2 regions of the Dermacoccus sp. PAMC28757 genome follow, and region 1 is predicted to be linked to the other one. Evidence: riboswitches for the same ligand, from Rfam matches in the RefSeq annotation. Region 1 holds a riboswitch; the other holds the start of a gene.
The links. Region 1 has a riboswitch for cyclic di-AMP ahead of H7F30_RS06310 (transglycosylase family protein). Riboswitches for the same ligand answer to the same signal wherever they lie in the genome.
Positions count from the first base shown of each region.

Region 2: linked by a shared signal. The riboswitch ahead of H7F30_RS10510 (C40 family peptidase) and the one ahead of H7F30_RS06310 (transglycosylase family protein) in region 1 are both predicted to bind cyclic di-AMP.

Region 1 covers NZ_CP060292.1:1,294,979-1,303,762, reverse strand. Annotated here, with positions in the region: gene H7F30_RS06335 (ABC transporter ATP-binding protein) at 1-955, shown strand, start outside; gene H7F30_RS06330 (SDR family NAD(P)-dependent oxidoreductase) at 1,016-1,780, shown strand; gene H7F30_RS06325 (phosphatase PAP2 family protein) at 1,740-2,681, opposite strand; gene H7F30_RS06320 (hypothetical protein) at 2,794-3,108, opposite strand; tRNA gene H7F30_RS06315 (tRNA-Thr) at 3,236-3,308, opposite strand; gene H7F30_RS06310 (transglycosylase family protein) at 3,513-4,229, opposite strand; cyclic di-AMP (ydaO/yuaA leader) riboswitch at 4,238-4,409, opposite strand; gene H7F30_RS06305 (threonine/serine exporter ThrE family protein) at 4,612-6,165, opposite strand; gene H7F30_RS06300 (serine/threonine-protein kinase) at 6,252-8,234, opposite strand; gene H7F30_RS06295 (trehalose-6-phosphate synthase) at 8,400-8,784, shown strand, end outside.
Region 2 covers NZ_CP060292.1:2,204,531-2,213,314, forward strand. Annotated here, with positions in the region: gene sufC (Fe-S cluster assembly ATPase SufC) at 1-624, shown strand, start outside; gene H7F30_RS10495 (cysteine desulfurase) at 627-1,922, shown strand; gene sufU (Fe-S cluster assembly sulfur transfer protein SufU) at 1,924-2,406, shown strand; gene H7F30_RS10505 (metal-sulfur cluster assembly factor) at 2,403-2,798, shown strand; gene H7F30_RS10510 (C40 family peptidase) at 3,028-3,501, opposite strand; cyclic di-AMP (ydaO/yuaA leader) riboswitch at 3,506-3,693, opposite strand; gene H7F30_RS10515 (neutral zinc metallopeptidase) at 3,807-4,775, opposite strand; gene H7F30_RS10520 (ABC-F family ATP-binding cassette domain-containing protein) at 4,940-6,538, shown strand; partial or broken gene H7F30_RS10525 (ABC transporter ATP-binding protein) at 6,590-8,447, shown strand; gene H7F30_RS10530 (SDR family oxidoreductase) at 8,597-8,784, opposite strand, start outside.

The sequences.
Region 1 (8,784 bases):
GACGACGCTGCTCGAGGTGCTCGCCGGACTCACGCCCCTCGCCGAGGGCGCCCTCCACGTCGGCGGCGAGCGTTGGGACGACGGCGCACGGCACCTTCCGCCACGCGCCCGCCGCGTCGGGATGATGACGGCTCGCGGTGACCTGTTCCCCCACCTCAGCGCCCTCGACAACGTCGCGTTCGGGCTGCGGGCCCGCGGGGCCTCGAAAGAGGCTGCGCGAGCGAGAGCGCGTGAAGAACTCAGCCGCGTAGGCCTTGCCGCTGACCTCGCCGGGCGACGTCCGGACGCACTCTCCTCCGGCCAAGCCCAGCGAGTCGCGCTCGCGCGTGCTCTGGCGCTCGACCCGAGCGTCCTCCTGCTCGACGAACCGCTGTCCGCCATCGACCCATGGGGCCGCGACGACCTACGGGCGCTCCTCGGCGAGCGCCTGCGCGACCAACAGGATGTCGTGACCCTTCTCGTCACGCACGACGCCGTCGAAGCGCTCACCCTCGCCGATCGCCTCGTCTTCCTCGACGGCGGTCACCTCAGCGACGGCGGCACGCCGAGCGAGGTCGTGCGCCGTCCGCGCAGCCCGTTCGCTGCGCGCTTCGTGGGGCTCAACCTGTGGCGTGGGCGCGTCGTCGACGGCGCGACGCTCGTCACCGCTGACGGTGCACGCATCACGGCCGCCGGGGGCGAGCACCCCCCGGCAGGCGATCTTGAGCACCTCGCCGCATTCGCGCCGAGCTCCGTGTCTCTGTGGCCGAGCCGTCCCGAGGGTTCCCCGCGCAACACGTGGGCGGTGCGCGTCGCGCAGATCGAGCACACCGGCACCTCGGCGCGCGTGCACCTCACGGGGGACGCGGACCTCGTCGCGGACGTGACGCTCGACGCCGTCGCCGACCTCTCACTCGCACCCGGAGTACCCGTCCACGCCACGGTGAAGGCCACCGAGGTGACCCTCTACCACTGAGGTTCGGGCGGGCGTGACGCAGCCCACAAAGCCGCTTCGCCAGTCGATAGGGTTCGAGGCATGAACATCACGCAGAACACCGTCGCCCTCGTCACCGGTGGCGGCTCGGGCCTCGGGGAGGCCACCGCCCGCCGCCTGCACGACGCCGGAGCGGGCGTCGTCATCGTCGACCTGCCCTCGTCGAAGGGCGAAGCACTCGCCGCAGAGTTGGGCGAGCGCGCCCGCTTCGTCGCCACCGACGTCCGCGACGAGGCCCAGGTTCAGGCCGCCGTCACCGCCGCCACCGAGCTCGGTGAACTGCGCATCACCGTGGCCTGCGCCGGCGTGGCCACGCCGGGCCGCATCCTGGGCCGCAAGGGCGTGCACGCACTCGAGCAGTACAAGACGGTCATCGACATCAACCTCGTCGGCACGTTCAACGTGCTTCGCCTCTCCGCCGAGGCGATGGCGAAGAACGAGCCGGTCGACGGCGACCGCGGCGTCGTCGTCATGACGGCCAGCGCCGCCGCCTACGACGGCCAGATCGGCCAGGCGGCCTACGCCTCGAGCAAGGGCGGCGTCGTCGGCCTCACGCTGCCGGCCGCGCGCGACCTCGCCGATCTCGGCGTGCGCGTCATGACGATCGCTCCCGGCACGATGGAGACGCCGATGCTCGCCGGACTCCCAGAGGCTGCACGTGAGGTGCTCGGTCAGGCCGTGCCGCACCCGTCGCGTCTGGGCCGCCCGGACGAGTACGCCTCGCTCGTGGCCCACATCGTCGATAACGGACTGCTCAACGGCGAGGTCATCCGCCTCGACGGGGCTCTGCGGATGCCGCCGAAGTAGCGACGCCGCCGGCGTCAGCTGTGACTGCTGGCGCAACGACACCAACCCGACTGTCGGCGTCGTCGCGCCAGATCCGCTCCTCGGCGCCCTTGACCACACGGACGATGACGAGGGCGATGAGGAACAGCGCGACGCCGCCGACGATGTCGAGCACGAAGTGGTTGCCCGTGGCCATGACGTTCCAGTAGGTCATGGCGGGGAACAGCCACGCGAGGCGCGCCCACGTCGGACGGGTGTGACGCCACGTCTCCCACAGCGCGTAGGCCACCCAGGTCGACCACGCGCAGTGCAGGCTGGGCATGGCCGCGTAGAGGTTGGCCGAGCGTGACGGGTCGCGCGCGAGCGCGCCCCCGAGGATGTTGTAGACGGCGTTGATGTCGACGACGCCGGGCACCGCGAAGCGCGGCGGCGCCACGGGCAGGAGCCAGAAGACGAGCAGGCTGGGCAGCGTCGTCGCGATGAGAAGTCTGCGTAGCCGTCGGAAGCCCTGGGGGTTGAACCACCAGACGAGCGCCAGGGTGATGGGCACGGTGGCGAGCACCATGCCGTAGTAGTAGCCCGCGGCGATGGCGAGCGGCGGCACTGCGGCGAGGCCGGCGTTGAGCCAGAGTTCGACGTCGATGTGGAGCGTCTTCTCCAGATCGAACAGTTCGTGCGCGTGGCGCACGGACTCGATCGGGCCTCCGCGGATGTGCTCCTGCGCGTAGCTGAAGTACTGGAAGAACATCCAGAAGATGAACAGCTCGAGCAGCAGCGCAGGACGCCCGCCGACGGGCTTCGCGAGGTTGCGCACCCAGCGTGGCGGTGCGGCGGTGTCCTCGCCGAGCAGTTCGTCGTCCGAGGCCCCGATGCGCTCGCGGGGGCAGGCGGATGCCTCCGACGAGGGGCGCTCGGCACTCACGTGGGCACCTCCTCGTGCCGGAGAACGGATCGCCCGAGTCTATCGGGCAGGGTCACGACGAGCCGCCCGCATCGCGTCAACAGACGGTGCGGGCGGCGCGTGCGCACGGGTATCAGCTGCGGTCGACGAGGGCGTACGACGCAGCGGCGGAGGCCGCCGCAACACCGAGGACGGAAGGCCAGGCGCCAACCTTCTTGGCGAGGGGGTGCGACGCACCGAAACCGCCGAGGTACACGGCGCCGAGGGCGGCGGCCTTGGCGGCACCGGCCTTGGCGACCCAGGTGCGTCCGGCGTAAGCACCGGCGAGGGCGAGGACCACGCCGCCGAGCGGGCGGATCTGCGTCTCGCGGGCGGTGACGTAGCCCCCGAGGAGGCCGAGCGCTGCGAGGGGTGCGGTCTGGACGTCTGCTGCGGGCTTGAGGTTCATGACGACATCGTAGGAAACGAGTCTGAACCGTGCCTTGACGCCCCCAGCTCACCAGAAGGCACGCGTCACCCAGAGGATCTCGCGGACATGGGCACACCGATGGGCACACTGCGAGCGGAATTCACAGAGCTGGAGATGGGACTCGAACCCACAACCACCTGTTTACAAGACAGGTGCGCTACCAATTGCGCCACTCCAGCACGCCGCCCGTGCCGGGCGACCACGCGATCCTACCGAACCTGCACGGGGCCTGCCCGCCAGGCCACGACCAGGCCCGCTCTCCAGTGCAATTCGGTGGTCCCGGTGACGAAACATCGCGGCCAGATCGACAGATCTGCATCAGGAAACGCCGACAGGCCCCGCCGCTCGAAAGCGGCGGGGCCCGTCAGCCCTGAATCAACCGATCAGTGGTTGTTCAGGTAAGCCTGCAGAGCGCGAACCGTGCGGGCGTTGAGGTAGCTGGCGCCGTCGCGCGAGATGCCGACCTTCGTCTGGAGCGCAGCAACGGTGCGCGGGCCGACGATGCCGTCGGCGTACACGCCGACCTTGCGCTGCAGGGCCTTCTTCGTCTGGACGCCGACGACACCGTCGCGGAACGTGCCGACCCAGGCCTGGAGCTCACGGGCCGTGCGCGGGCCGAGAACACCGTCGACGGCGAGCTTGCCACCCTGCGAGTACACGACCGCGGAGCGGGCGGTGGAGCGCGACGTCTGCGTCACGGCCGGAGCGGCCGATGCGCCACCGGTCGCGCGGGTCAGACCGGCGCGAACCGAGCAGACCGGCCATGCGCCCGGGCCCTGCACGCGCAGAACCTTCTGAGCGATCGCGATCTGCTGCTCGCGGGTGGCGAGGTGAGCGGACGAGGCGTACTGACCGCCGCCGAAGCCACGCCACGTCTGCTGCGTGAACTGGAGGCCGCCGTAGAAGCCGTTACCTGTGTTGATGTGCCAGTTGCCCGTCGACTCACAGTGAGCGACGCGGTCCCAGACCGAGGCGGCGGAGGCCGAGGAGGCCTGGGTGAGACCGGCACCGACGGTGGCGGCACCGGCGAGAGCCACGCCGGCGACCTTGCGGCCGGTGGTGCTTTCGGAAGCAGCGACGTGCTTGGGGGTGTAACCCATGGAGAGTGTCCTTTCCTGACGTACGCCTGTGAGGTGAGCTGTCGGGTTCGGGCAGTCAGGTGCCCGGCCGGCGAGGACCGGCTTCACCCCGAGACGCTCACCGTGCGGCGAGCGTCGGAAGTGGGTCCCCCACCCTCGTCTTCAGCCCGCGATCTGCGGGTGAAACGGCGGTGCCAGACGAGGTTTGGCGTGTGCACCGCCCACTGAATAAATGGTGTTGAGTTCTCATGTCGCCGTGACGACACGAGAAATACATCGTGCACAGCGAAGGGAACGTTACGGGACGAGAGACCTACGTAACAATCAGGTCGCGGTAACTTCTTGACAGATCAGGCCTTTCGGGCCTGATCTGTGATGCATATCACACAAAATCGGCGTGATGTCAGCGCCGGCGGGCTCGTCGACGGCGTACCAGCGGCTTGTCGAGCGGGGCCGAGAGCACGTCGCCGAGCACCAGTCCGGTGCTGATCGCGAGGGCCACTCCGACGGCGCCGAGCATCGTCGTCACACCCACGCCGGACTGGGCCACCTTGGTGGCGCCGATGACCGACCCGGAGACCGACTCGTACATGCCCCGGAAGATCCGCAGGCCCGGCAGCAGCGGCGAGACCGCCGGCATGACGATGACGAGGGCGGGCGCACCGAGGCGCAGCGCCACGAGCCGCGCGGAGAACCCGACGCTGACGGCAGCGACCGCCGTGGCCGTCGTCGCCCCGATCCCGACATAACGCGTCAGCAGCGCAACCCCGACGACGCCGAGGGCTCCCGCCGCAGCTGTCGGCAGGAGCATCCGCACGCGGGAGCGCATCGTGACGGCGGCACACGCCGCACCGATGGCACCGCACGCCACCTGCAGGAGCAGGACCGTGGGCGGCATGTCGAAGCGCAGGGAGCCGGGCGATTGGAGGCTGAGGTCGAGCGCCCGGTCGAGGTTCAGCGTCAGCGCCAGACCGGCACCGACGCCGACGGTGATTCCCGCGCAGTCGAGGATGACAGTGAGAACACGACCCGACGCCGTGACGGGGTAGCCGGTGACGGCGTCCTCGACCGCGGAGGCCATCTGACGACCGGGCAGGAGCGCGACGATGCCGCCCGAGATGGCATAGGCGAAGTCGGCCGTCGACATCGTGCCGGGCAGGTTGTGGGCGACGAACTCCCCCACGACGCGGCTTTGGTGCGACATGTACGCGAACCACGCGAGCGCCGTCGAGATGAGACCGCCGGCGGCGGCGCCGTAGAACGCGGGAACGCCGGCGTTGCTCAGGCGGCGGCCCACGCGGTCGACGAGCACGGCCGAGACCAAGGCGACGACGACGGCCATCCACCCGCCGCCGAGGATCGTCGCGACGGATGCCGCGAGACCACCGAAGGCTACCGAGACGAGCCACCGCGGGTAGAGGCGCGGCATCCTCTGGATGCGCTTCAGTTCCTTCGTCGCCTCGTCGAGATCCAGGCCACCGGACACGAGCGACTCGACGAACTGGTGCACGGCCATGAGCCGAGAGAAATCGCGCGTCGAGGAGCGCACGACACGCAACATCGTGAGGGGCTGACGGCCGTTCGTCGACGGGCTCTGCAACAACAAGGACTGGTTCGTGATGTCGACCTCGAGGCGGCGCAGACCCGCGGATGCCGCGACGGCGAGGACACTCGCCTCGACGTCACGCGTACTCGCGCCACAGCGGAGGAGCAACTCGCCCACACGGGCGGCGATGTCGAGCGCCTTCTGCTGCTCGGTGTCGTCGTCCGGCCCGCCCATGACGTTCGGGTCGCGATAGGGCGTGCGCTTGAGCGCGTCGGCGATGGGCAGCGGCTCGGTGACCGGCTCGCTGCGCAGGAAGCGCATCCGTGGCGGCAACCCCGGGGTCGGCGTGCTGGACGAGTCCCTCGAGGGGTTGGGCCCCGTGCTCGACTGATCCCGTCCGTACTGCGCCATGCCTCGAAGAATAGTTCGTGGGCCTCGACCGACCGTGGGCCCGCGCTGTGGGTGGGCTGTGGAACGGGGCCCGAAGCGTCAACGGATCAGTTGCCGAGGCCGGACGCCGGCAGGTACTCCGCGAGCGGATCGGTGATGCCGCCGGTGAGCGGAACCCAGGAGATGTCGCCGCCTTGCATGAACGAGCCGACGAGCATGAACAGGCCGAGACCGGCGAGCGCGGGCGCCACGATCCTGCCGGCCGACTCCGGGACGAGCGCCCGCACGACCGAACGTGAACCCCGGCGATAGCCGACGGACCCGGCGCCGCGCCACATCGTCCACTGACCCGCCACGGCCCCCGCGACGATGGGCAGTGCCCACCACGCCCGTGCGACGCCGTCACCGCGCACCATGGCCCAGCCGATGGCCACGAGCGAACCGACGCACGCGAAGACGAGTGCGGGGAGCACGAGGGCCGCGAGCGTCGAGACGAGAGCGCGCAGCAGATGCCAGGGCGAACTGGCCACGGCGACGGCGCCGTCGCTCTTTCGTCGCCCGGCCTCGTAGCGGCGAAGGACGGTCTGCGTGATCGTCGAGTCGCTGAAACGCGCCGCGACGTTCCACACGATGAGCAGTACGAGTCCGACGACGGGCACGAGCGCCGTGAGGCCGACCCAGAGCAAGAACATCGCCTGCAGCGTGCCCGAGCGGTGTGGCAGGTTGATCCGCGGATCGTGCTCGCCGGGGCGGCTCTGCGCCTTGACCGCCGAACCCGGGCGGTAGGGGCGCGCACCGTTCTGCGGCGCGCCGCCGTACGGGCCCTGCTGCGGCGGCACGGCCGGCGCCGGTTGCGGCTGCCCGTTCGCGCCACGCGACTGACCGAACTGGCCGTAGGCAGGCGCCGCCTGGGGCGCCCCGCCCGAACGCTGCGTCGGGCCGTCGTACGCCAACTGCTGCGGTCGCGATGCGACGGGGCGCTCGCTCACGGGAGCGACACGGGTAGCGTCGACGACCGGCATGACGGAGGTGGCGGCCGGGCCTGGGGCGGCGGGCGCCGGGGCTGCGGGCTCGCGCACAGGAACCACGGTCGTCGGTTCGCCGCGGGCGTAGCGCTCCATCTGGTCGACGACCTGGCCGGCCGAGGGTCGCTCCCCCGGCACGGGGCTGAGTGCGGCCGCGAGCAGCGGCCTAAGACGCGCGTCGACGCCGGTGAGGTTGGCCTGCCCCCGCGTCACGCGGTCGAGGACGGCCGGCATCGGCCCGCGCCCGAAGGGCGGCTCCCCCTGGGCGGCGAAGGCGAGCGTTGCCGCCCACCCCCACCAGTCCGTGGACGTGGAGACCGGGGCGCCCTCGACGAGCTCCGGCGAGAGGTAGCCGGGGGTACCCATGACGAGGCCGGTCGAGGTGAGGCGCGCATCGTCGGCGATGTGCGCGATGCCGAAGTCGATGAGCACGGGGCGTCGACCCACCATGAGCACGTTGCTCGGCTTGAGGTCGCGGTGGACGACACCTGCGGCGTGGATGGCGCGAATGGCGTCGGCGAGGCTGCGCCCGAGGTCGGCCATCTCCTCCGCGCCCAGGGGACCGCGCTCGTCGACCACCTTGTCGAGGGGGTCACCGGGTACGTACTCGGTGGCGATGTAGGGACGCTCGCCGTGCGGATCGGCGGTGATGACGGCAGCGACGTTGGGGTGGTGGACGCGCTCGAGCGTGTCGACCTCGCGCGCGAGACGCGTGCGCGCATCGGGGTCGTAGGCGATGTGCGGGCGAAGAACCTTGACGGCGACCTCACGACGACGCGGGTCGGCGGTGTCGATCGCTCGGTACACGACGCCCATGCCGCCCTCACCGATCTTCTCCGCGAGCTCGAAGCGCCCCACCATCCGGTCGTTCCCCTCCGGGCGGCGTGAACTGACGCGGGTGGCCTCGTCGTCACGATCGCGCGGCGGCGCCGCCCGCGTGGCGTCGCCATCCGCTGCTGCTCCCCACGTGGTGCGCTGGGTCGACTCGTCGGCTTCGGCGCGGCGCGGACGAGGCAGACGGTGCCCGCCGCGTCGGGGGTCACCAGCGTTGTCGAGAGGCGTCATGACCCCACCGTAGGGCGCCTCCTTGAACTTCCGCTGTATCGGCGTGCCCGTGTCACGCGGTGGCAACCCGTTCGTCACCGAGGCGCGATAACCTCGAATCACCGGTGATCGAGCGGGAGTTCGTCGCCGGGCGAGCACCAGCGAACACGGGGAGCCAGCAATCCGATGAGCCACACGTACGACTTCGTCGTCGCCGCCAACCGCCTACCCGTCGACCGCGTCACCGGCGAGGACGGAAACGAGGAGTGGCGCCGTTCGCCGGGCGGTCTCGTCACCGCCATGGACGCCGTGATGCGCGGGCGTGAAGGCGCCTGGGTCGGCTGGGCGGGTGACCCAGGCGAGGCTCCGGAGCCCTTCGACGACGCCGGCATGCACCTGCACCCCGTGCCGCTGTCGGAGCAGGAGGTCGCCGAGTACTACGAAGGGCACAGCAACGACACGCTGTGGCCCGTCTACCACGACGTCATCGTCACGCCGACGTTCAAGCGGAGCTGGCGTTCGGCCTACCGCACGGTGAACAAGCGCTTCGCCCAGGCGTGCGCCGACGTGG
Region 2 (8,784 bases), 910 kb from region 1:
GCCTACTCCATCGCCGGCCACCCCAAGTACACGGTCACGTCGGGCACCGTCACGCTGGACGGTGAGGACGTCCTCGCGATGGAGGTCGACGAGCGCGCCCGTGCGGGCCTCTTCCTCGCCATGCAGTACCCCGTCGAGGTTCCGGGCGTCACCGTCTCGAACTTCCTGCGCACGGCCAAGACGGCCATCGACGGCGAAGCACCGAAGGTGCGTACGTGGGTCAAGGACGTCAAGGGCGCCATGGGCAACCTCAAGATGGACCCGGCCTTCGCCGAGCGCAACGTCAACGAGGGCTTCTCCGGCGGCGAGAAGAAGCGCCACGAGATCCTGCAGATGGAGCTTCTCAAGCCGAAGATGGCGATCCTCGACGAGACCGACTCCGGCCTCGACGTCGACGCGCTGCGCATCGTCTCCGAGGGCGTCAACCGCGCCAAGGACGAGACGAACTGCGGCGTCCTGCTCATCACGCACTACACGCGCATCCTGCGCTACATCAAGCCCGACCACGTCCACGTGTTCGTCAACGGCAAGGTGGCCGAGGAGGGTGGCCCCGAGCTGGCCGACCGCCTCGAGGCCGAGGGCTACGACCGCTACGTCAACGCCGCTGCGGAGGCGAAGGCCTGATCATGGCTCACGCATCGTTCGACGCGGCGCGCGTGCGCGAGGACTTCCCGCTACTCGCGCGCCGCGTCCGCGACGACAAGCCGCTGGTCTACCTCGACTCCGGTGCGACGTCGCAGAGCCCCGAGTCGGTCATCACCGCCGAGGGCGACTTCTACCGCACCGTGAACGCTGCGGTGCACCGAGGAGCCCACCAGCTCTCCGAGGAAGCCACCGACGCCTACGAAGGCGCGCGCGAAACCATCGCCCGTTTCATCGGTGGGCGAGCCGACGACATCGTGTTCACCAAGAACGCCACCGAGGCTCTCAACCTCGTCGCGTACGCCTTCAGCAACGCCGGCGCGCCCGGCGCGATGGACGGCGTCGACGAGGCGATCGCCTCGAAGTTCGCGCTGGGCCCCGGTGACGAGATCGTCGTCACGGCGATGGAGCACCACGCGAACCTCGTGCCGTGGCAGGAACTCGCACGTCGTACCGGCGCCACGTTCCGTTGGATCGAGATCACCGACGACGGTTTCGTCGACCTCGATTCGGCGCGTGAGGTCATCACCAAGCGGGCCAAGGTCGTCGCCTTCACCCACGTCTCCAACGTGCTGGGCACGATCAACCCCGTCAATGACCTCGCAAGAATCGCTCGCGAGGCCGGGGCACTCGTCGTTCTCGACGCGTGCCAGTCGGTGCCGCACATGCCCGTCGACGTGGCACAGCTCGATGTCGACTTCCTCGCCTTCTCCGGCCACAAGATGCTCGGTCCCACCGGCATCGGTGTGTTGTGGGGCAAACACGAACTCCTCGAGGCGATGCCTCCCTTCCTCACCGGCGGATCGATGATCGAGATCGTGAAGCTCGAAGGCACGACGTTCGCGCCCCCGCCCCAGCGCTTCGAGGCGGGCACGCCGAACGCCGCCCAGGCCGTCGGTCTCGCCGCCGCGTGCGACTACCTCGAGGCGCTCGGCATGGACAACGTGCTGCGTCACGAGCAGGATCTGATCCAACTCACGCTCGACGGCCTCGCCGAGCGTCCCTGGGTCAGCGTGCTCGGCCCCCAGGACGCAGGTGCCCGACTCGGTGCGGTCGCGTTCGTCGTCGACGGGGTGCACCCGCACGACGTCGGGCAGATTCTCGACGACGCCGGTGTTGCCATTCGTACCGGTCACCACTGCGCGTGGCCGTTGCACCGACGTCTTCGCGCCGTGGCGAGCAGCCGTGTCAGTTTCAACGTCTACTCCACGGCCGACGACGTCGAGGCGTTCCTCACGGCGCTCGACCGGGTGCCGAACATCTTCGGTCTGGAGGTCTGAGATGGATCTGTACCAGGAGCTCATTCTCGAGCACTCCAAGCGCCCGCAGCACGCGGGCCTGCGCGAGCCGTTCGGCGCCGAGAGCCACCACGTCAACACCTCCTGCGGTGACGAGATCACCCTGCGTGTCGACGTCGAAGGCGAGGGCGACGACGCCGTCATCAAGGACGTCAGCTACGACTCGATCGGTTGCTCGATCTCCGTGGCGTCGGCGTCAATGCTTGCCGAGAACCTCATCGGGCTCACGCTGCGTGAAGCCCAGGAGGTCTTCGGTGCCACCCGCACGATGCTCACGAGCAAGGGCCAGTCTGCCGGTGACGAGGAAGTCATCGGCGACGCCATCGCCCTCGCCGGAGTCTCGAAGTACCCCGCGCGCGTCAAGTGCGCCCTGCTGTCGTGGTCCGCACTGCAGGACTCGCTCGGCAAACTCGGTCTCGACCTGACCGGGGGCGCCGCATCCACCACGGAGGAGACCAAGGCATGACCGACAACGAGATCACCGCCGACGTGACCGCCAACGAGGCCGAGGCGCCCGAGCGCGCCCAGGCGCAGGGAGTCAGCGACTCCGGCGTCGAGGTCGAGGAGGTCAAGGAGGCCCTGCGTGACGTCGTCGACCCAGAGCTCGGCATCAACGTCGTCGACCTCGGCCTCGTCTACGGCATCACCGTCGACGAGAGCAAGCACGCCGTCATCGACATGACGCTGACGTCTGCGGCCTGCCCGCTCACGGACGTCATCGAGGAGCAGGTCGCCACGTCCCTGGTTGATGTCGTCACGGGCCACACGCTCAACTGGGTGTGGATGCCGCCGTGGGGCCCGGACAAGATCACCGACGACGGCCGCGAGCAACTTCGCGCGCTCGGCTTCAACGTCTGACAAGAGGTGGGCGAAAGCGGCTCCGGTCCTCCTGAGTCGCGTCGACCCTGACGACGAAGGCACTCACCACTGTGGTGAGGGCCTTCGTCGTGTCGTTATCTCGCGTGACGTCCGCGAGAAAACGCAACCCGTGTGGAAGCCGGTCGATTGCCCACAGTGGAGAGACGCGAAACGGCCCCTCGTCCCGGAGGACGAGGGGCCGTTTCGAAACGTCGCAGAGGCTCGCGGATCAGACGCGACCGAAGCGGTAGCTGGCACCGGCGCGCGAGAGCGACACGCGCGTACCCGGACGCATAGCGTGCCACACCATGCCGTTACCGGCGTAGATACCCGTGTGGTAGGCGTAACCACCAGAGGTGAGGAACGCCAGGTCGCCCGGACGGGCGTACGCGCGGGAAACGCGGTAGGAGGAGCGGTACTGCTGGTTGGCCGTACGCGGCAGGTAGCGGCCGACCTGGCGGTAGGACCAGCTCGTCAGACCCGAGCAGTCGAAGCGCCACGGGCCGGAAGCGCCGTACACGTAGGGCGCACCACGACGGCTCGAAGCCTTGGCCACGGCGCGGCGCGCGGACGCGGAGGTCACGGCGCTGGCGTTCGAGGCGCTGGCGACCGAAACGGCGCCGAGGGCGGTGGAGGCCAGAGCGGTGCCGACGGCAACCTTGGAGGTGTTGGCCATGAAGGAGCGGCGGGACATGTTCTTCATGTCGAGTCATTTCCAGGAGCGCTTACGAGGCATGACCTGTCGGGTTCGAGATCCTAGATTCTCGGCCCACCGAAGTGAGCTTTACCCCAAGAACCACCGAGGTGGTCCGGATGCTGGGTGCACCGTTCCCGTCGCTCCGCGTGATGCGAAGTTTTACCTGACCTTCGTGACGGGACTCAGCGACGAAGCAGGGCCGCACCGTTTCGGTGCGACCCTGCAAGATTACAGACTGATCACGAGCGACACAAATCGAGCGTTCATCAACTGGTCAGGAAAACCCCATCTTCGCGGTTTTCCGGCGTTTTTCAGCCCAGATCCTGTGCGTTGAACGTGTCGCAGGAGTTGAGTTCACCGCTCTGGAAACCGGTGAGGAACCACTTCTGACGCTGCTGCGACGAACCGTGCGTCCACGACTCCGGCGTCACCCGGCCCTGGGCCTTCTGCTGGATGCGGTCGTCACCGACCGCGGATGCGGCGGACAGCGCCGACTTGATGTCGGACTCGGTCACGGGCTTGAGGAGGGTGTTGCCGTTCTTGTCCTTGGCCTCGGTGGCGTGGTTGACCCAGATGCCGGCGTAGCAGTCGGCCTGCAGCTCGAGGCGGACCGATCCGGACTCGGGCCCCTTCGGGTCCTGCTGGGCGCGACCCAGGGCGCCGAGAAGGTCCTGGATGTGGTGGCCGTACTCGTGCGCGACGACGTACATCTGAGCGAGGTTGCCGCCGTCGGCGCCGTAGGTGCTCGACAGCTCCTGGAAGAAGCTCGTGTCGATGTAGACCTTCCGGTCGTTCGGGCAGTAGAACGGCCCCATCTGCGAGCTCGCGGTGCCGCAACCGGAGGACGTCTGGCCGCTGTAGAGCTTGGTGGGCGCGTACTCGTACTCGGTGCGACCGCCGGTGAAGTCCGGGAGCGCCTGGTCCCAGTAGGCCTGAACGGCATTGACCGTTCCGATCACGCGGCAGGTGTCGTCCTCGTTGGCGTCAGCACCCGTCTTGCAGGCCTGGATCTGCTGGGAGACCCGGTCGTTCGAGCCGGAGACGTCCTGCGTGTCCTGGCTGTACTGGTTGAGGCCGCTCGCGCCGCCGGGGTAGCTGCTCCCGCCACCGCTGCCGGTGATGTCGATGCCGAAGAACGCAAAGATGAGCATGAGGATGAGACCGCCGATACCGCCGACGGCCGTACCTCCGCCCATCCCGCCGCGGCCACCGCCGAAGCCTCCGGAACCACCGGATTCGACCTGCGACGTGTCCAGCTGCGCGTTGTCGTTGAACGTCAAGAGAACCTCCGTTGTGAAGGCGGACGGCGTCGTCCACCCCGATTCATCTCTCGTAGACTACTGGGGCTTCACGCGCCTCGCCGTATGTCACGCGAGCCGAGCGCTCCCGTCCGGCGTGTCGGAGCCGTACACCCCTTCACCGTTCTTTCGAGGAGCCCTGCCCTGTGATCACCGCCGAAGGCATCGAACTGCGCGCCGGCTCGCGCATCCTGCTCGAGAGCGCCACGTTCCGGGTGGCCGCCGGTGACCGTGTCGGACTCGTCGGGCGCAACGGTGCCGGTAAGACCACCCTGACGAAGGTGCTCGCCGGTGAGGGTCTGCCCGCTGCCGGCAAGGTGGTCAGCTCCGGGGCAGTGGGATACCTGCCGCAGGATCCCCGCACCGGTGACCTCGATGTCCTCGCGCGCGACCGTATCCTGTCGGCGCGCGGCCTCGACGCCATCGTCGCCGACCTGCGCAAGGCCGAAGCATCCATGGCCAGTGAGAACGACGACGTCCGCGAACGGGCGATGCGTCGCTACAGCCGTCTCGATGCCGAGTTCGACGCCCAGGGCGGGTACGCCGCCGAGTCGGAGGCGTCGTCGATCGCCTCGAGCCTCGGGCTCGAACAGCGCATCCTCGAGCAGCCCCTGCGCACGCTGTCCGGTGGTCAGCGCCGCCGGATCGAATTGGCACGCATCCTCTTCTCGGGCGCTCAGACCCTGCTTCTCGACGAACCGACCAACCACCTCGATGCCGATTCCATCATCTGGCTGCGCGATTACCTCAAGAGCTACCGAGGTGGGCTCATCGTCATCAGTCACGACGTCGAACTGCTCGACGCCGTCGTGACGAAGGTGTTCCACCTCGACGCCAACCGGGCCGAGATCGACCAGTACAACGTCGGGTGGAAGGCATACCTCCAGGCCCGCGAACTCGACGAGAAGCGTCGCAAGCGCGAGCGACTCAACGCCGAGAAGAAGGCCGGCGTCCTGCTGGCCCAGGCCGACAAGATGCGGGCGAAGGCGACGAAGGCCGTGGCGGCCCAGAACATGGCGCGGCGCGCCGAGAAGATGCTCGCCGGCATCGAGGGCGAACGCGTGCAGGACAAGGTCGCCAAGCTGCGCTTCCCGAAGCCTGCGCCGTGCGGCAAGACGCCGCTCATGGCGGAGGGGCTCTCGCGCTCCTACGGTTCGCTCGAGATCTTCACCGATGTCGACCTCGCCATCGACCGTGGCTCGAAGGTCGTCGTCCTCGGACTCAACGGTGCCGGTAAGACGACGCTCCTGAGGATGCTCGCGGGCGTCGATGCACCGGACACGGGCCGCATCCTGCCTGGCCACGGACTCAAGATCGGTTACTACGCCCAGGAGCACGAGAACCTCGACGTCGACCGCAGCGTCCTGGAGAACATGAAGTCAGCAGCGCCCGAGCTCGGGGAGACCGAGGTCCGCAAGGTGCTCGGCTCGTTCCTCTTCTCCGGTGACGACGTCGACAAGCCCGCCGGCGTTCTCTCCGGCGGGGAGAAGACGCGACTCTCGCTGGCGCTGCTCGTCGTCTCGAGCGCCAACGTGCTGCTGCTCGACGAACCGACGAACAACCTCGACCCGGCCAGCCGCGAGGAGATCCTCGGCGCACTCAACAACTACGAGGGTGCCGTCGTGCTCGTCAGCCACGACGACGGCGCCGTGGAGGCCCTCAACCCCGAACGCATCCTGCTCCTGCCGGACGGTGTCGAGGACCTGTGGGGTCCGGACTACGCCGACCTCGTCTCCCTCGCCTGATCGACGTGAGACCGTTCGCATGCTGAGGTCAGGAGCCGCGCCGTGTCGATGATGGGCCCGGGCTGGCAGATGATGCGCTCGATGTCGAAGGACGCCACGGTCAAGGACCAGCGCCTGGCTCCGGGCACGGTGCGTCGCGTCGGCGGATACGCCACGCGATACACCTCGACCATCGCGGTCTTCCTCGTTCTCGTCGTCGTCGACGCGGTGATGATCGTCGCGACGCCACTGCTGCTCAAGCACATCGTCGACGACGGTGTCGTGCCGCGCGATCCGCAGGTCGTCGTCACCCTCTCGCTCGCCGTGGCGGCCGGTCGCAGTCCTCGGCGCGGGAGTGACCGTCGTGCAGCGATGGTTGTCCGCGCGCCTGGGCGAAGGACTCATCTTCGACCTGCGCGCCGACGTCTTCCGGCACGTGCTCGCCCAGCCCATCGCCTTCTTCACGCGCGCCCAGACGGGTGCGCTCGTCACGCGCATCAACAGTGACGTCGTGGGCGCTCAGCAGGCGTTCACGACGACGCTGTCGACGGTCGTGAGCAACGTCGTCAGCCTCGCCGTGCTCCTCGTCGCCATGACGTCCCTGTCGTGGCAGCTCACGGTGGCGGCGCTCGTGCTCGTGCCGCTGTTCCTCCTCCCGACGCGCCTGTTGGGCCGTCGTCTCGCCGGTCTGACCCGCGAACAGATGACTCTCAACGCCGAACTGGGCGCACGGATGACGGAGCGCTTCAACGTCGCCGGCGCCCTGCTCGTCAAGCTCTTCGGCCGGCGCAGCGACGAATCGGCGCAGTACGACGCCCGCGCCGCCCGCGTGCGCGACATCGGCGTGTCCATCGCGACGCAGCGCAGCATGTTCCTCGTCGCCCTCACGCTCATGGCGTCGCTCGCCACCGCACTCGTCTACGGCGTCGGCGGTCTGCTCGCTGTGGACGGCACCATGACGGTCGGCACGCTGCTCGCCATGGCCGCCCTGCTCGGACGGCTGTACGGCCCGCTCACCGCTCTGTCGAACGTGCGCGTCGACGTCATGGCGGCCATGGTCTCCTTCGAGCGGATCTTCGAGGTGCTCGACCTGCCTCCGCTCGTCCGTGAGGCGGATGACGCGGTCGCCCTCGGGCCGGGCCCGCTCGGCGTCCGCTTCGACGGTGTCTCGTTCGGTTACCCCAGCGCCGATGACGTGTCGCTCGCATCGCTCGAGACGACCTCGAGCGGTGATCGCGACGCCGGTGAGCTCGTTCTGCGCGACATCGACCTCGACGTCGCACCGGGCAGCGTCGTGGCGCTCGTGGGTCGCAGCGGTGCCGGAAAGACGACGCTCACCTCGCTCGTACCCCGGCTGTACGACCCGACGAAGGGGCGCGTCCTGGTCGGGGACCTCGACCTCACCGGGGTGAGCCTCGAGTCGGTCGCCCAGCGCATCGGCGTCGTGACTCAGGAAGCGCACATGTTCCACGACACCGTGCGGGCCAACCTCCTGTACGCACGCCCCGACGCCACCGACCGCGATCTCGAGCAAGCCCTTCGCGCGGCGCACGTCTGGGCCCTCGTCGAACGTCTGCCGCACGGTCTCGACACCGTCGTCGGCGATCGCGGACACCGGCTGTCCGGGGGAGAGAAGCAGCGGTTCGCCATCGCCCGGCTGCTGCTCAAGGCCCCCGACGTGGTCGTGCTCGACGAGGCGACGGCCCACCTCGACAGCGAGTCCGAGCGCGCGGTGCAGGCGGCGCTGGCGAACGCGCTCGTGGGGCGCACGGCGCTCGTCATCGCCCACCGCCTCTCCACCATTCGCCGCGCCGACAGCATCGTCGTGCTCGACGGCGGGCGCATCGTGCAGCAGGGAACGCACGCCGAACTGCTCGCCGCGGGCGGCCTGTACGCCGACCTGCACGCCACGCAGTTCAGCGACGACTGAACGCCGGTCGCCGACGCCCGGGCATCTTGCCGCGTACGCGTTCACCCGGTGGTGACGGGGCCGTCATGACCACCGCCCATGAGCAACGAGGGTTCGCGGCTCGCCAACGACCCGCCATGGGGGCGCCGGCCCCAGGCGGGGAAGCGCCGTCAGAGGGTGCGCAGAGATCCGCCGTCCACCGGTAGGGCGATGCCGGACAGGTACGACGCCGCCGGGCTGGTGACGAAGGCGGCGACGCGGCCGAACTCCTCCGGCGTGCCGTAGCGACCCAGCGGAATCGCAACCTCGTTCTTCGCACGCGTGGCCTCGGCGTCACCGCTGCCTGCGTCGAGCGAAC